Regions from separate parts of the Lactobacillus sp. UMNPBX12 genome, predicted to be linked through region 2. Evidence: riboswitches for the same ligand, from Rfam matches in the RefSeq annotation. Region 2 holds a riboswitch; the other holds the start of a gene.
The links. A riboswitch is a leader RNA that binds a small molecule or an ion and turns the genes downstream of it on or off. The one in region 2 is predicted to bind FMN.
Positions count from the first base shown of each region.

Region 1: linked by a shared signal. The riboswitch ahead of ribD (bifunctional diaminohydroxyphosphoribosylaminopyrimidine deaminase/5-amino-6-(5-phosphoribosylamino)uracil reductase RibD) and the one ahead of CP363_RS06805 (ECF transporter S component) in region 2 are both predicted to bind FMN.

Region 1 is NZ_PCYY01000021.1:31,823-35,497, reverse strand. Features, by position in the region: gene CP363_RS08365 (DUF3021 domain-containing protein) at 1-98, shown strand, start outside; gene CP363_RS08360 (SDR family NAD(P)-dependent oxidoreductase) at 162-956, opposite strand; FMN riboswitch at 1,156-1,270, shown strand; gene ribD (bifunctional diaminohydroxyphosphoribosylaminopyrimidine deaminase/5-amino-6-(5-phosphoribosylamino)uracil reductase RibD) at 1,383-2,441, shown strand; gene CP363_RS08350 (riboflavin synthase) at 2,434-3,030, shown strand; gene CP363_RS08345 (bifunctional 3,4-dihydroxy-2-butanone-4-phosphate synthase/GTP cyclohydrolase II) at 3,032-3,675, shown strand, end outside.
Region 2 is NZ_PCYY01000014.1:23,728-27,402, reverse strand. Features, by position in the region: gene cmk ((d)CMP kinase) at 1-606, opposite strand, end outside; gene CP363_RS06810 (SAG1386/EF1546 family surface-associated protein) at 658-1,119, opposite strand; gene CP363_RS06805 (ECF transporter S component) at 1,221-1,910, opposite strand; FMN riboswitch at 1,987-2,099, opposite strand; gene CP363_RS06800 (pseudouridine synthase) at 2,128-2,844, opposite strand; gene scpB (SMC-Scp complex subunit ScpB) at 2,848-3,438, opposite strand; gene CP363_RS06790 (ScpA family protein) at 3,428-3,675, opposite strand, start outside.

The DNA.
Region 1 (3,675 bases), on a different contig from region 2:
TTTTTACAATTTGTTACATAGTTGGTTACGTCATCATTTGGCTGTGCATTTACCATCAAGTTAAAGCTCAAATTCAAAAAGTAAATCAGAAACTATAGAAAAGATGCGAACTGTTCATCATTAGTAGTTCACATCTTTTTGTACGTTATTAAATTTCAGAATTAAAAAATTGTTGGTACTAATCCACCATCAAGCCTAAGTGCTTCACCTGAAAATGATGACGCATATGGACTAGCTACAAACGTTACAAAGCGACCAATTTCTTCTGGACGAATTAGTCTTTGAATTTGTGAAAGTGGGCGGTGATTCTTCATAAAGTCACTTTCCCATTCTTCTTTTGGCAGATTAGAATCTTTATACATGTCATTGATCATCGTTTCAACACCTTCAGTAAGAGTTGATCCTGGCATAATTGTATTCACAGTTACATGTGTCCCTGCAGTCAATTTAGACAAACTCTTGGCAATTGATAAGTTCATTGTCTTAGTTAAACTATATTGTGGCATTTCACCTGATGGCATAATGGCTTCTTCACTAGCAATGAAAATAATCCTGCCAAAGTCTTGATCAAGCATCTTTGGTAAATAAAACTTAGCTAAGGCATTACCTGAATACACATTTACATCAATAAATTTTTGCCAAGTAGCTTCATCAATATCAAAATAATTCATTGGTTTGAAAATACCCATGTTGTTGACCAAAATATCAATATCTGGGAATCTTTCAAATAACTCCTTGCGCTGCTTGGCATCTGAAAGATCATATGGCGCCGATTGTGGGTCGGTATCAGGATAATTTTCTTTAATTTCAGCAACTACTTTATCAACAGTTACTTTTTGACGACCATTAATAATGACATTCGTCCCTTCTTTAGCAAGTTCAATCGCAATAGCTTTACCAATACCTTTAGTAGAACCTGTAACTAAAGCTAGTTTCCCTTCAAGATTCATTTTCATAATTCGTTACCTCAACATAATTAATTTCTTTCTAGCTATTATATTAACTTCTAAAAAGTAAGTAAAGCGTGACAGTTAAATAATTTTAATTGATTAACTTACGATAACTACAGGCTTTTAATCTGTTTTTGTTTGTAACCGCTTAAATTAATCATTGACATTTAGCTAGTTCAGTTTTACGATAAAGTTGAATTAAATAAATGTTCTTCGAGGCAAGGTGAAATTCCTGACCGGCGGTGAAGTCCGCAACCCGCGAAAGCGGTGGAATCCGATAATCGGTACCGATAGTATAGTCTAGATGATAGAAGAATGATAACCAATAAGTAACGCTTATTTGCATTTACTTTGATTATTTGACTTTGAATATTATTACTGAACCTCGAGAATACTCGAGGTTCTTTTTTGCTCTACGAGGAAGTGATTTTAATGGAAAAAGATACTTTTTATATGAATTTAGCTTTAGAAGAAGCTAAAAAAGGTCGCTATCAAACATGGAAAAATCCTATGGTTGGTGCCGTAATTGTTAAAAACGGTCAAGTCTTAGCTACTGGCTATCATCACCATTATGGACAAAATCATGCAGAACGCGATGCCATTTCAAAATTAACCCCAGAACAATTATTTAATTCAACTCTCTATGTCACCCTTGAGCCATGCAACCATTATGGTAAACAGCCTCCCTGCTCAGATTTAATTATCAAAAGTGGGATTAAACGTGTTGTAGTTGGACAAATCGATCCACACAAACTGGTTACTGGAAAAGGAATTGCCCAACTACAAAAGAATGGGATTCAAGTAACTACTGGTGTTTTAGCTGATGACGCAAGTAAACTTAATAAATTCTACAGCTATTTTTACCAATATGGGTTTCCCTGGATCACAGTCAAAGAAGCAACTAGTTTAGATAATAAAGTTGCAATGCGCGGCCAGCGAACTCCAATCACTAATCAAGCAGTGTATCAGCAAGTTCATTCTGAACGTGCTGATTATCAAGCAATTATGATTGGTTCTTCGACTGCTATCATTGATGACCCTATTTTAAGAACTAATGTCAAAAGTGACTATCCGCCAATCCGTATTATCATTGATCGTCGCGGACGGCTGTTAAATCATTTACGACTTCGCTTATTAAGTGATACAAATCCCACTTGGATTTTCACTCAAAATAAGCAAATGTCTAAAAACAACTTTACTAATTCTAAAATCAAAATTATTCATTTAGCAACAAACAAGATCCAAGAAGTATTTGATTATTTGAGTACAAAAGAAATCCAGTCAGTTTATGTAGAAGGTGGCCCTACTTTGGAAAAAGCAATTATGAATGAAATTTTTGTTAATGAAGTAATTAAATATACGGCGCCGATCTTTCTTGGAGATGAAGGCGTAACAGGTTTAGTACCAAACGAAACTGTTCCTTTGACAAATGTTAAAAAAACAGCCTTTGGCAACAATGAACGAATTGCAGGTGAATTAAAACATGTTTAGTGGTCTAGTTCGCGGGGATGCTCATATTAAAAAAATTGATAAACACAAGCAAACAATTAAGCTAACCGTTTCGTGCCCTGCAGACTTTACTAATGAGCTAACGATCGGTGATTCAATTGCAATTAATGGGACTTGTTTGACGGTTGAAAGTTTTACTGAAACTAGTTTTGTTGTAACCATGATGCCTCAGACTTATAAGAAAACTGTTTTTAAGAATTTGCATAACGGTGATCAACTTAACGTTGAGCGTTCATTAGAAGTCGGTCAACGTTTAGAAGGTCATCTTGTTACGGGACATATCGATGATTTGGCAACAGTTACTAAAATAGCACAGAATGAAAATGCAATTGAAATTTGGTTTAAGTTCCCTGCCCGATTATCAACACAGATCGTACCTCAGGGTAGTATTGCTTTAAATGGCGTTTCATTAACAGTGATGGATGTTAAAGATAACAGTTTTTCGGTAGGTCTAATTCCACATACTCAAGACGAAACCAATTTAGCCAACTTACAGATAAATGATGAAGTAAATTTGGAAACCGACATTATCGGAAAATATGTTGCAAAAAATTTAGAAAAGAGAAATTAAAATGGATGTTAGAAAAATTCAAAATGCAATTCAATGGATGAAAAATGGTGGTTTAGTGATTGTTGCTGATGATGAAGATCGTGAATCTGAAGGTGATATGATCGGCTTAGGGTCTAAAGTTACTCCTGAAAATGTTAACTTTATGACCAAACATGCTCGTGGCTTACTTTGCACCCCTGTAAGCAAAACAATTGCCCAACGTTTAAATTTCTACCAAATGGAACAAAATAATACTGATCCATACGGTACAGCTTTTACAATCAGTGTTGATTACAAAACCACCACTACTGGTATTTCTGCTTATGATCGTGCGGCAACTATCAAGGCAATTGCTGATCCTACTTCCAAGCCAGAAGACTTCTTTAGACCAGGTCACTGTTTTCCATTAGTCGCTAAAGATGATCAAATCAAGAATCGTAATGGTCACACAGAAGCTTCTATTGCCTTAGCTCATCTTGCTGGCGAACCAGAAGTTGCATATATTTGTGAAGTTATGAAAGCTGATGGCCATATGGCTCGTCGTCCCCAACTGAAAGAAATTGCTAAAGAATATCACTTACCATTCTTGACAATTGCGGAATTACAAGAATATATTAATAGTCCAGTGAGTAAGCGCTCAGAATTTGTAAACCTTCCTACTAAATA
Region 2 (3,675 bases):
TGTGGTGTCAATTTCAATTGCATCATCTGCCTTTTTTAGCGGTGAAATTTTGCGGTGAGAATCTTTATAATCTCTTGCTGCAATATCTTTTTCAATTTCATCAACTGTTTGGTCAGATTTAATACCACGCTCTTTAAAATCTAATAAACGACGTTCAGCACGTGATCTTGCTGAAGCAACTAAAAAGATCTTAACTTCAGCGTTAGGTAAAACAGTCGTACCAATATCGCGACCATCCATAATGACATTTGTCTTGCCTGCCATTTCACGTTGCAGACTTACCATTTTTTCTCGTACTTTCGGCAAAGCGGATACTTCCGAAACATTAGCTGAAATTTCAGGCGTTCTAATTTCTTTAGAAACGTCCTTTCCAGCTACATATACTTTTTGCTCACCATTTTCAGATTTCAATTCAATTCCATCTTCATCAATGGCATTCAAGATACCCGCTTCATCACCATAATCTAAGTTATGATTACGAGCAATCACTGTACATGCACGATACATTGCCCCTGTGTCTATATAGACAAAGGATAATTTACTTGCAATGATTTTAGCAACTGTACTTTTACCTGCTGATGCAGGACCATCTACTGCTACTTGCATTCTAATAAAAAAGAGATCTTATCATCGACCCCTTTTATCCTTTCTGAAAGATTATTTCAACTTAAGTGTCTGACCTGCTTCAATATTTGAAGAGTCTTTAAGATTATTTAATCTGGCTAATTCATCAACAGTCAAGCCATTCTTTTCTGCTATTTCATTTAAGGTATCTCCACTTTGGACTAAATAAGTCTTAGGAGTAGCAGAACTACTAGATGAGCTTGAACTAGCCTTTTCAGACTTTTTCTTGCTAAAAGAAGATGATGAGGTTTTCTTAGTCTTAACAGACTTGGATGATTTAGAAGAAACCTTCTTAACTGTTTGAACTTCTTCAGCTTTTTCTGAATGGCTTGAAGCCAAACGATGAACAACTGGGATAAGTGCAATTAAAATAACCGCTAAAATTATAATAACTGCTATCCAACGTGCTGATCCACTAGGCTGACTATCTTGTGAGCTTCGCTTTTCAGTAGGTCGTTCATAGTGCTGATATGGCCCGGTTGACTTTTTATCCATCAAAAATTCCTCCATTCACTTAACGGATTAATTTTAGCATATTTTAGGATGCTTTGAATATGAAAAATCCCATCAACTTAAAAAATTGATGGGATGATAACTTAATTCAAATTAAATCTCTTACGAACGAATGGCTTAATTGTTTTCAAGGTAGCTTCAAACAATAAGTAAACAGCCACAGCGTTAATTAATCCTTTTAACAAGTTAAAGGGCATGATAATACTAAAAATGTAGGTTGACATTGATGGTAAATGCAATAACTGACCCAAGTAAACTTTCTCAGTAAAGCTTAACAAGGCACTATAGCTATTAATAGCAGGCAAGTTTGGTACCGCTGTTACTGCGTAAATAGGAGTCAAAACGAAGGCATTAGCCAATGACATCACTGCTGCCATTGCGATAATCCCAATTACCAAACCACAAATTGGTTTAACTCTGCCCATCATTGTCTTGCGGTTATCCGCACTCACATTTTTACTTAATAAATAAAATGGAACTGCAAATGACATTGAAGCTAAGAATGCTGCTAGATTTCCAACAAGGCTTGGTAATGCAAAACCACTAAAAATTAAACTAAGCAACATTCGAATTAAAGCAATAATAACTCCCGGTACAATGCCAAAAATAAACATTCCAATTGTAATAATGACATCTGAAAAATCAAACTTTAAGAAGGCAACTCCAGGCATGATTGGAAATTCAAATTTCATAACTACAAAAGCAATACAGCCAATTAAAGCATATGCAATCACATTAGTTAAACTACTATTCTTGGATTTAGCTTGATCCATAACTTACTTTCCTTTCCCAAAACAAAAGGTCTATTGCTTCAGCAACAGACCTTAAAAAGTGTAGTAAGTTTTTTTAGCCTGTCTTCTTCCATCTAGACTTTAACTATCGGTATCTAACGATTCAACCACTGACGTGGGTCGCGGACTTTCACCGCCGGTCGGGACTTTCACCCTGCCCTGAAGACAATAACCTTGAATATTTAATTACAGTTATAATTTAGTTCAATTGCATTAATTTGTCAACTTCATGCTTCGATAATTCCCGATATTGTCCTGATGTAAGCGAATCCAGAGTTAAAAAGGCATATTTTTCACGAGCAAGCTTATCAACTAAGTGACCTACTGCTTTAAACATTCGCTTAACTTGATGATAATGTCCCTCATGAATTGTAATTTGGACAATTTGTGTGTCTTTCTTATGATCAGTTTTCAATACTTTGACCTTGGCAGGCGCAGCCTTAAAATGATCCAACTTTACTCCTTGAGTCAAGGTTTTAATTTCATCAGGAGTTAAAATCCCTTTAATCTTGGCTACATAGACCTTAGCCACTTCATTTTTAGGGTGCATCAATAAATTTGCTAATTTGCCATCGTTAGTCATTAGCAATAAACCTGACGTATCATAATCTAATCTTCCTACTGGATACAAACGATATGGTAAATCTTCGAAATAATCAACTACAGTTTTTCTACCACGATCGTCTTCTGCAGTCGAAACAACGCCGCGAGGCTTATAAAACAAATACGTGTGTAGGCTTTCCCGCTCAATTGGTTCATCATCGACTGTAATATTACTAAAAGTATCGACTTTAGTACCTAGCTTAGTAACAACATGCCCATCTACTTTAACTCGACCGGCTACAATCATTTTTTCAGCTTTTCTTCTTGAAGCGATTCCTGCTTCCGCAATTACTTTTTGTAATCGTTCTGCCATTTTCTATCCCTCTTTTTCTAAATGTTTGTCTGCGCTACCTTTTGAATCGAATAAGTCAATCTCCTCACCATCAGTTGTATCCTCAAAGTCTTCGATTAACGGTAAATCAGCCAAACTTTGATAATTAAAATATTGTAAAAAATAATCAGTTGTAACATACAACTTAGGATGACCTGGAGCATCTTTTTTGCCGTCTTGTTTAATTAATCCTCGCCAAATCAATGTCTGTAAAGCTCCTGATGAATTTACTCCACGAATATCATCAATTTCTATTCTAGTAATTGGTTGTCGATAAGCAATAATTGAGAGAATTTCAAGTGCTGATTGACTCAAATTCTTAGTTAAATCTTTTTGAAAATACTTTTCAATTATCTTAGCTGTCTGTTGACTAGTTGTCATCTTATAAGTATTTGCAATATGAATTATTTGCATTCCCGAGTCTGGATCAGCCTTCATTTTTTGCTGCAAACGAGTGACTAACTGACCTAGCTCTTCACCATCAACTTCAAGTAGTTCAATTAGATTTTGCTCCTCAAGCCCATTGTCACCTGCGACATACAAAAGAGCTTCTAAATTTGCTAGTTTACTTGCCATTCGTATCAATTCTTTCTAAATTTAAATCACCGAATTCACGTGCTTGTGTAATCTGAATTAATTGTTTTTTACACAATTCTAGTGTCGCTAAAAATAAGCCAATAACATCTGAGATATTCTGCATTTTGTCCGCGCAAGCAAAGAAACTAACTTGCCTTTTTCGTTTCAATTGTCCATGCAAAAAATCCATCATCTCATTGATCGGCGTTTCTGCTACTCTAATTGAAGCGGTATCTG